3 regions of the Kitasatospora sp. NPDC086791 genome follow, and region 3 is predicted to be linked to each of the others. Evidence: riboswitches for the same ligand, from Rfam matches in the RefSeq annotation. Region 3 holds a riboswitch; each other region holds the start of a gene.
The links. A riboswitch is a leader RNA that binds a small molecule or an ion and turns the genes downstream of it on or off. The one in region 3 is predicted to bind S-adenosylmethionine.
Positions count from the first base shown of each region.

Region 1: it holds a riboswitch for S-adenosylmethionine, as region 3 does, so the genes downstream of both, AB0Q99_RS01490 (IclR family transcriptional regulator) here and AB0Q99_RS09415 (aminotransferase class V-fold PLP-dependent enzyme) in region 3, are expected to answer to the same signal.
Region 2: it holds a riboswitch for S-adenosylmethionine, as region 3 does, so the genes downstream of both, thrC (threonine synthase) here and AB0Q99_RS09415 (aminotransferase class V-fold PLP-dependent enzyme) in region 3, are expected to answer to the same signal.

Region 1 is NZ_JBFBOC010000001.1:389,759-393,021, reverse strand. It holds gene AB0Q99_RS01495 (PaaX family transcriptional regulator C-terminal domain-containing protein) at 1-717, opposite strand, end outside; SAM riboswitch class I at 906-1,048, shown strand; gene AB0Q99_RS01490 (IclR family transcriptional regulator) at 1,249-1,962, shown strand; gene AB0Q99_RS01485 (threonine/serine exporter family protein) at 2,013-3,263, opposite strand, start outside.
Region 2 is NZ_JBFBOC010000027.1:72,367-75,629, forward strand. It holds gene AB0Q99_RS27265 (trehalose-6-phosphate synthase) at 1-29, opposite strand, end outside; gene AB0Q99_RS27270 (glucosyl-3-phosphoglycerate synthase) at 68-1,072, opposite strand; SAM riboswitch class I at 1,220-1,354, shown strand; gene thrC (threonine synthase) at 1,371-2,678, shown strand; gene AB0Q99_RS27280 (MoaD/ThiS family protein) at 2,750-3,028, shown strand.
Region 3 is NZ_JBFBOC010000004.1:100,849-104,111, reverse strand. It holds gene AB0Q99_RS09425 (rhomboid family intramembrane serine protease) at 1-321, shown strand, start outside; gene AB0Q99_RS09420 (Lrp/AsnC ligand binding domain-containing protein) at 363-644, shown strand; gene AB0Q99_RS09415 (aminotransferase class V-fold PLP-dependent enzyme) at 658-2,049, opposite strand; SAM riboswitch class IV at 2,101-2,219, opposite strand; gene trpD (anthranilate phosphoribosyltransferase) at 2,363-3,263, opposite strand, start outside.

The DNA of each region.
Region 1 (3,263 bases), on a different contig from region 3:
GGGCCGCAACTCCGGTGGGAGCAGCGGGTCCTGCTCCAGCGCGTGGCCGAACGCGTCGGCCAGGCGCAGCGCGGTGGCGACGAGTCCGGTGGATTCGTGAGCAGCGGTGCGGGCGTCGGCGGCGCCGAGGGCGTCGGCGAGCGGGCCGTACGCCGCGACGGTGTCGGCCGCTGGCCAGAGGCGTTCCGCGATGGAGGCGGGGTCGGCGAAGCCCGGGCCGGTCAGCCGGGTGGCCTCCGCCGTGATCAGGTAGGTGTCGACCGTCGACTGCGCGGTCTCGCCGAGGAGTTCGGGCAGGAGGTCGTGCGGGCTGACGTAGGTGCCGGGCGCGAGCGGGACGCCGCCGAGCCGGGTCAGCGCGGTGCGGAGCGCGTCGCGTTCGGCCCGGCGCTGTTCGGGGACGGAGAAGGTGTAGAGGCGCCAGAGGCCGTCCCAGGGGGCGAGTCCGGCGTCCTGCGCGTAGGCGAGCGCGATGAACCGGGCGTCCGTGTCGGTGCGGAGGCGGCCCGCGTCGGTCAGCCGGAGGCGGCCCTTGCGGCCCCGCCCCTCCTGGCGCAGCACGCCCGCCGCCTCCAGCCGGCGGACCGCCAGCCGGACCGGTTGGTCCGCGAGGCCGGCCGCCGCGGCGACGTCGTAGACGTAGTCGAGCGAGGCGGTGCCCCGGGGGTCGAAGCAGGCCTCGACCACCGTGCGCGGCGCGGGCTTGTAGTCGGGCACGGGAGTCCTCGGTTCGTGACGGCACGGCCCCGGCTGGGGGTGGTCCGGCCACTGTGCCACACGGGGGTGGGCGGGGTGCCGGGCCGTCGGCGGGGGCGGTGCGTCCCCGGCCCAGGGGCCCGCTGCCGCCCGCGTGTGGCGGGGGGAGGATTGACGGGGCGGCCGGGGAATCTTGTATGGTTCCTGGCGAATCATCCAGAGGGGTGGAGGGACCGGCCCTACGAAGCCCCGGCAGCTCCCCGGTCGACCCGGCGTCCGAAGTACGCGCCGTGCCGCCCGGGATCAGTGCCAACTCCGGCCTGTCGCCACTGTGGCGCGGGAAAGATGAGGAGACACGGTGCTCTCTGTGCTGTCCTTCGCCCGGGCGCTTCCCGCCCCGGCCCTTTCGCGTACCCGTCTCGTGCCCGGCGCAGGCAATCGGCCGACTTCTCCGGCCCGTCCGCGCTGACCACCCCCCGGCTCCACGCCCGGGGCCTCCGTGAGCACGGCCCACCCGCCGCTCACGGGATTCGAGACGGAGTACCCATTCCCATGCAGAACACGAGCGGCGTCGGCGTGCTCGACAAGGTCACCTCGATCCTCGGCACCTTGGAGGCCGGTCCGGCCACCCTCGCCGGGCTGGTCGCGGCCACCGGGCTGGCGCGGCCCACCGCCCACCGGCTGGCCGTCGCACTCGAACACCACCGCCTGGTCACCAGGGACCTGCAGGGCCGGTTCGTCCTCGGCCCCCGGCTCTCCGAGCTGTCGGCGGCCGCGGGGGAGGACCGGCTGCTGGCCGCCGCCGGCTCCGTCCTGACCCACCTGCGCGACGTCACCGGCGAGAGCGCCCAGCTCTACCGCCGGCAGGGCGAGGTCCGGATCTGCGTGGCCGCCGCCGAGCGGCTGTCCGGCCTGCGCGACACCGTGCCGGTGGGCATCACCTTCCCGATGAAGGTCGGCTCGGCCGCCCAGGTCCTGCTCGCCTGGGAGGAGCCCGAGCGGCTCCACCGCGGCCTGCAGGGTGCCCGGTTCACCGCCACCGCCCTCAGCGGCGTGCGGCGCCGCGGCTGGGCGCAGTCCATCGGCGAGCGCGAACTCGGCGTCGCCTCCGTCTCCGCGCCGGTCCGCGGCCCGTCGAACCGGGTGGTGGCCGCCGTCTCCGTCTCCGGCCCGATCGAACGGCTGACCCGCCACCCCGGCGCGCAGCTCTCCCGGGCGGTGGTCGAGGCGGCCGACCGCCTCACCGAGGCCCTGCGCCACCCCTGACCGCCGGGCCTCCCCGCCTCTCCCCGTCCCTTCCGTCTCCGCCCCGCCGCTCAGGCCCGGAGCTGCGGGACGACGAGGGAGGGGCGGGGGATCCGGCTGATCACCGAGCCGATCAGGGTGCCGATCGACACCCCGAACACCGCCGACACGGCCGCCAGCACGGATTGCGCCCCGTTCCCGACCTCGATCTGCGCGGTGTTCAACAGGCCGAAGGAGCCCGGCACCACGATCCAGAACGCCGGGAGGTAGAGCACCTGCCAGAGCCGACCGCCCGGCAGCCAGTGCACCAGGGTGGCCGCGACCGCGGCGGAGACCGCCCCGGCCAGGCCGCCGATCGCGGCGCCGTGCGCCATCCCCACCGCCACCTGGACGGTCACGCTCACCGCGATCACCGCGACGATCCACGGGACGGCCGCGGGCGGGGTGTGGACGTTGACCACCACCCCGGCCACCGCGATCGCCAGCCCCAGCCCGATCACCCACCAGCTCGGCTTCGCGACCTGCACGTTGGCCAGTGCCGTGGCCGGCATGCCGGTCGCCGTCGCGGCCGCGGCCACCCCCGCGAGGAACAGCGCCAGCTGCACCGCGCCGGACACCAGCCGGGCCGTACCCGCGCTGGCCGCGCCCGCGGCGATCTCCGACAGCCCGGTGACCAGCAGTCCGCCCGGCAGCAGGATCGCCAGGGTGGCCACGATCGTCCGCAGCGGCCCGTCCAGCACGGCGGCCCGGGCGAGCGACAGGACCAGCAGCGCGACCAGGAACCCGGCGGTGACGGGCAGCAGCGGTCGCAGGTACGGCAGGCGCCGGGCGAGCGCGGTCAGCCCCACCACGATCAGCGAGCCGAGCCCGGCCACCAGCACGTTCGCCGCCACCGGCTGCAGGAAGAGGCAGACCCCCACCCCGACCGGCAGTGCCCCGAGGTCCGCCACCCAGGTGGGCCAGCGGGCCGGCGCCCGCCGGATCCCGTCCAGTTCGGCCAGCGCCCGCGGCCCGTCGAGCTCACCGGCGCGCAGCCGGTGCACCAGGTGCAGGACGTCCGCCGTCTGTTCGAACCGCAGCGCGGTGCCCACCGGCTGGAAGCGGGTGCCCTCGTCCGGGCCCAGGGCGACGAACAGCCCGTTGGTCAGGGCCGCGACCCGGACCTCCGGCGCCCCCGACGCCTTTCCCAGTCCGCGCAGTTCCTCCTCGACCTCGTGGACGGGCAGACCACCGCCCAGCAGGGCCTCCCCCAGGTCGAGCAGCAGGCGGCAGAGCGGGTCGGGCGGGGTGCCGGGGCCCCGGACCGAGGGAGACTTGCTAGG
Region 2 (3,263 bases), on a different contig from region 3:
CTCGAACGTTCGGTCGTGAGATCGCCCATGGGTGGGATGTTGCCGGGGGTCCGGCGCGGCAAACCCCTCAATGCCGGGTGGCGTATTCGGGGACGGTGTGCATCGGGGGGCGTTCCAGGGCGGTGATCGGGTGGGTGTACGCCGTGAAGGCGCGGCTCTCCGGGTCGCGGGTGAACTGGGTGAGCTGCGGGTGGACCAGGTCGGCGGAGGCCTTGAGCCGGTGGGCGCGGTCCAGGCGTTCGAGGGCGGTGCGGTAGATGGTGGCGGCCATCCGGCCCAGGGCCTGGCCGTCCTGGTGGCGGTGGTGCCGGACGCCGACGTCCACCTGGGCCAGGGCGTCCAGGCCGGCCAGCTCCAACGCGTCCACCAGCAGGCCGAGTTCGACGCCGTAGCCGGTGGGGAAGGGCAGCCGTTCGAGTAGCGAGCGGCGGGCCGCGTACTCGCCGCCGAGGGGCTGGACGAAACCGGCGAGTTCCGGCCAGTGCAGGTTGAGCAGGGGGCGGGCGACGAGTTCGGTGACCCGGCCGCCGCCGGCCGGGACGACCGCGCCGGACTCCGTCTCCAGCGGGCGGTCGTACATCGCCTTGACCAGGTGGATGGACTCGTCGGTCAGCAGCGGGCCGACGATGCCGGAGACGAAGGCCGGGTCGAACTCGCGCAGGTCGGCGTCCACGAAGCAGACGATGTCGCCGTGGGTGACCAGCAGGGACCGCCAGAGCACCTCGCCCTTGCCGGGGGCGGCGGGCAGCCGGGGCAGGATGGCGTCCCGGTGCTCCACCCGGGCGCCGGCCTCGGCGGCGACGGCGGCGGTGGCGTCGGTGGAGCCGGAGTCGACCACGACGAGCTCGTCGACGAGCGGGAGGCGTTCCATCAGCTCGCGGCGGACGGTGCGGACGATGTCGCCGACGGTGGCCTCCTCGTCCAGGGCGGGGAGGACCACGCTGACCGTGCGCCCGGTGCGCTCCTTGGCCGCGAGGAGGGTGTCGACCGGCCGGTCGGCCGCGCTCCAGGAGCGGCGGCGCAGCCAGGACGCCGCCTGCGGGAGGAGCGCGGGAGTCGGTTCGGCGGGCACGGAAGTCTCCTCGGCGGGTCGGGTGGGACGGGTCATCTCGCGTGGCGGACGGTCCCGTTCAGGGTTGACGCCTTCGGATACAGTCTTCGTACAGCGGTCGGACCTTTGCACGCCGGGGTCGCCGTTGAGCACCACCACAATTTCACAAGCTCATCCAGAGGGACTGAGGGAACGGCCCGTTGACGTCCCGGCAACCTTCTCGCGCGGCTGTCTCGACAGGCCCCGGCGGGACAGGTGCCAATTCCGGCCTGTGGCGCGACCGCGCCGCAGGGAAGATGAGGAGAGAGGCCTCGCCATCATGGCTATCGACACCGCCGCACCTTCCCCCAGCCTTCGGCCGGGGGGACCCCGACCCGTCGACCTCGGCCCCGCCGCCGCGCTGTCCTGTCGCGAGTGCGGCACCCGCTTCCCGCTCGGCCCGAGCTTCGCCTGCCTGGAGTGCTTCGGCCCGTTGGAGATCGCCTACGAGTTCGGCAGCGAGGGCGCCGAGGAGCTGCGCAAGCGGATCGAGGCCGGTCCGACGTCCATCTGGCGCTACGCGCCGCTGCTGCCGGTGCCGGCCGACGTGGCGTCCAAGCCCAACCTGAACCCGGGCTGGACCCCGCTGGTGAAGGCGGACAACCTGGGCCGGGAGCTCGGTTTCACCGCCCAGCTGCACGTCAAGGACGACTCCGGGAACCCGACGCACTCGTTCAAGGACCGCGTGGTGGCCTGCGCCATCGAGGCGGCGCGGGCGTTCGGCTACACGACGCTGTCCTGCTCCTCCACCGGCAACCTGGCCGGCGCGGTGGGCGCGGCGGCCGCCCGGGCCGGGTTCCGGTCCTGCGTGTTCATCCCGCACGACCTGGAGCAGGGCAAGGTCGTCATGGCCGGGGTGTACGGCGGCGAGCTGATCGGCATCGAGGGCAACTACGACGACGTGAACCGCTTCTGCTCGGAGCTGATCGGCGACCCGGCCGGCGAGGGCTGGGGCTTCGTCAACGTCAACCTGCGGCCGTACTACGGCGAGGGTTCCAAGACGCTGGCGTACGAGATCTGCGAGCAGCTCGGCTGGCGGCTGCCGGAGCAGATCGTGATCCCGATCGCCTCGGGCTCGCAGCTGACGAAGATCGACAAGGGGCTGCAGGAGCTGATCAAGCTGGGCCTGGTCGAGGACCGGCCGTACCGGATCTTCGGCGCCCAGGCCGAGGGCTGCTCGCCGGTGTCGGCCGCCTTCAAGGCCGGCCGGGACGTGATCCGGCCGGTCAAGCCGGACACCATCGCCAAGTCGCTGGCGATCGGCAACCCGGCCGACGGCCCGTACGTGCTGGACATCGCCCGCCGCACCGGCGGCGCGGTGGAGGACGTCACGGACGCCGAGGTGGTGGCGGCGATCCGGCTGCTGGCGCGGACCGAGGGCATCTTCGCCGAGACCGCGGGCGGGGTGACCGTCGGCGTGCTGAAGAAGCTGGTCGAGACCGGGCAGCTGGATCCGGCCAAGGAGACCGTCGCGATCAACACCGGCGACGGCCTGAAGACCCTGGACGCCGTCTCCGACGCCGGGATGACCGCCGTCATCCGCCCGACGCTGGACTCGTTCCGCGCCGCCGGCCTCGTGTCCGCCTGAACCTCCCCCGCCCCGCACGGCCCGCACCGCAAGGGCCCCACCCCGCAAGGCCCGACCCCGCAAGGAGAGCCATGAGCGCCAACGTCCGCATCCCCACCATCCTGCGCACCTACACCGGCGGCGCCGCCGAGGTGACCGCCGAGGGCGCCACCCTGGCCGAGGTCATCGCCGACCTGGAGAAGAACCACGCGGGCATCGCCGCCCGCCTGCTGGACGACACCGGCAAGCTGCGCCGCTTCGTCAACGTCTACGTGAACGACGACGACGTGCGCTTCGCCGACGGCCTGGCGACCGAGATCAAGGACGGCGCCGGCGTCTCGATCATCCCGGCGGTGGCCGGCGGCTGCTGATCCGCCCGCCATTCGGTTGCTCGCCCCGCCATTCGGCCGCCCGTCCGTACGGAATTCCGTTCTCCGTATGCGCGGGCGGCCGGTTGCATTCCGGCTGGAATATTTCCGGGTCGAGTCGGAGTAGAGTGTCGCTCGGTTGGGAACAGGGGTTCCCTCTCGACCGCCCGCGCCGTTCTGCCGGGGCGCGTCCGGCCGGTGAGACCGGCCCGTGAAACATGTCAGGCCGATGTCAGAA
Region 3 (3,263 bases):
TACGGCTTCGCGCTCGCCGAGGCGCACTCGCCGGACTCCACCCGGGTCCTCATCGGAGCCTCCGGCGCGATCTCCGCCGTCCTGGGCGCCTACCTGCGCTTCCACCCGCGCGCCCGGGTGACCACCCTCGTCCCGCTGCTGTTCTTCCTGCCGCTGCGCTTCCCGGCCTGGCTGGTGCTCGGCCTCTGGTTCGCCCTGCAGTGGTGGTCGGTGCACTCGGCGGGCCCGGGGGTGGCCTACCTGGTCCACGTGATCGGCTTCTCGGCCGGGTTCCTCTACGCCTGCACCGTGGTCCGCCACCCCCCGCGACGACCGGGCTGACGCCCGATACGCTGGCGCCACCCCACAAAGGAGCCCGAACAGTGATCACCGCCATCGTCCTGATCAAGACCAGTGTCGACCGCATCCCGGAGATCGCCGAGGCCATCGCCTCGATCGAGGGCGTCAGCGAGGTCTACTCGGTGACCGGCGGGTACGACCTGGTGGCGATGGTCCGGGTGCGCCGTCACGACGACCTGGCCGAGGTCATCCCGGGCCGGCTCAACAAGGTCCCGGGCGTGGCGCACACCGAGACCCAGATCGCCTTCCGCACCTACTCCCAGCACGACCTGGAGGCGGCCTTCGCCCTCGGCCTGGACGAGTAGCGGGGCGGCCGGCTCAGCCCTCCCGGCGGCCCCGGTCGACCTGCACCGTCGCGACGCAACGCCCGCCCTCGTTGCGGTAGTTCCAGGCCGCGCCGTCCGTGACCAGCTCGCGGACGGCGGTCAGGAGGCGCTCGACGTGCTCGTCCGGCGTCCCGGCGCCGAAGCTGACCCGGATCGCGTTCAGGCTGCGCTCACCCGGCAGCGAGGGCTCCGGCGCACCGCACTCCGAGACCGGACTGGGCGCGACGCCCGACTCGTCGCCCAGCAAGGTGCGCACCAGCGGGTGCGCGCAGAACAGACCGTCGCGCACCCCGATGCCGTACTCGGCGGACAGCGCGGCCGAGAAGTGCGAGCTGTTCCAGCCCCGGACCACGAAGGACAGCACGCCGACCCGCGCCGAGTCGGCGCCGAACAAGTTCAGCACCTTGACCTGCGGAATCTCCGCCAGTCCCGCCGTCAGCCGGTCGACCAGCTGCCGCTCCCGGGCCTCCAGCGCGTCGAAGCCGGCCTCGCTCAGCGCCCGGCAGGCCGAGGCGATCGCGTAGGCGCCGATGACGTTCGGCGAACCGGCCTCGTGCCGGGCCGGGCCAGTGTGCCACTGCACGGCCACCGAGCCGTCCGTCTCCCGGGCCACCGTCCGGGTCGCGCCGCCGCCGGCCAGGTACGGCTCGGCCGCGTCCAGCCAGTCCGCCCGGCCGGCCAGCACCCCCGCGCCGAACGGCGCGTAGATCTTGTGGCCGGAGAAGGCGATCCAGTCGACGTCCAGCTCGCGCACCGAGACCCGGTGGTGCGGAGCCAGCTGGGCGGCGTCCAGCACGACCCGCGCGCCGTGCCGGTGCGCGGTCCGGGTCAGCTCGGCGACCGGCCACAGCTCGCCGGTCACGTTGGAGGCGCCGGTGACGCAGAGCAGCTTCGGGCCCTCGGGCGCCTCGGCGAGCGCGGCGTCCAGCGCGGCGACCGCCTCGGCCCACGAGCGCGGCGCGCGCAGGTAGGTGACGCCCAGTCCGGCGTGCGCCCAGGGCAGCAGCGAGGCGTGGTGCTCGGTCTCGAAGGCGAACACCCGGGTCCCGGCCGGAACGGCGGCGGCCAGCAGGTTGAGCGAGTCGGTGGTGGCCCGGGTGAAGACCACCTGGTCGCCCTCGCGCAGGTCGAGGAAGTCGGCGACGGTACGGCGGCTCTGCTCGAAGAGGTCGGTGGACAGCTGCGAGAGGTAGCCGGCCCCGCGGTGCACGCTGCCGTAGTACGGCGCGTAGGCGGCGACGTCGTCCCAGACCCGCTGCAGCGCCGGCGCGCTGGCCGCGTAGTCGAGCGCCGCGTAGCCGACCTTCTCACCACTGGCGAGCGGGACCTGGACGTCGGCGCCCAGCACGGCGAGGGGGGCGCAGATGTCGGTGGCGAGGGACATGAGGATGCACTCCTTCGGGGTATGGGGACCCCCGGAGTGCTGCTCGTCGGGCGTCCGCGCTTGCCGCACGGACGGTTTGCCGTGACGACCCGGTCCTCACCCAGGGCACCCCGCCACGGACGGAGGGTTGCCGGACAGCAAGCTGGGGCTTGACGCTGTCACTCATGACCTGCCGTCGACTCTAGGTCGCGTCCGGCGGGGTGGTCAAACGGGCATCCACGATCCGGACACCGCTCCCGCCGCCTCACCCGCCCACCGCCGGAACGCCGGGGAGCCCGCGCCGGCGTACCGGCACGGGCTCCCGACTACCGCTTCAGCTCCGGCTGGTGGCCTCCGACCAGCGCCGCAGCAGCTCCTCCGCCGCGCCCGAGTCGATCGCCTCCGCCGCCCGGACCATGCCCGCCGCGAGCTGCTCCGTCAGCGGCGCGTCGCCCAGGTCGAGCGCGACCAGCGCCGCCGCCGTGTTCAGCAGGACGGCGTCCCGCACCGGCCCGCGCTCCCCGGCCAGCATCCGGCGCGCGACCTCGGCGTTGTACGCCGGGTCCCCGCCGCGCAGCGCCTCGATGCCGACCAGCTCGATGCCGACCTCGCGCGGGTCGAAGGAGGTCTCGGTGACCACCCCGTCGCGCACCACCCACACCCGCGAGGTGGTGGTGATGGTCAGTTCGTCCAGTCCGTCGTCACCGCGGAAGACCAGGGCGGTCGAACCGCGCCGGGCGAGCACCCCGGCGATCAGCCCGGCCAGCCGGGTGTCGAAACAGCCGATGGCGTGCGAGGTGACCTTGGCCGGGTTGGTCAGCGGGCCGAGGATGTTGAAGGCGGTCGGCACCCCGAGGTCGCGCCGGGCGGTGGCGGCGTGCCGCATCGAGGGGTGGAACTTCGCCGCGAAGCAGAAGGTGAGCCCGACCTCCTCGACCACCTCGGCGACCCGCCGGGCGGACAGGTCCAGCGCCACGCCGAGCTTCTCCAGCACGTCCGAGGACCCGCTGGACGAGGAGGCGGCCCGGTTGCCGTGCTTGACCACCCTGGCACCGGCCGCCGCCGCGACGATCGCCGACATCGTGGAGATGTTGACGGTCTTCGCCCGGTCCCCGCCGGTGCCGACGATGTCCACCGCCGGGCCGGGGACGTGCAGCGGTTCGGCGTGCGCGTACATCGCGTCCACCAGACCGCTGATCTCGTCGACCGTCTCGCCCTTGGCCCGCAGCGCGATC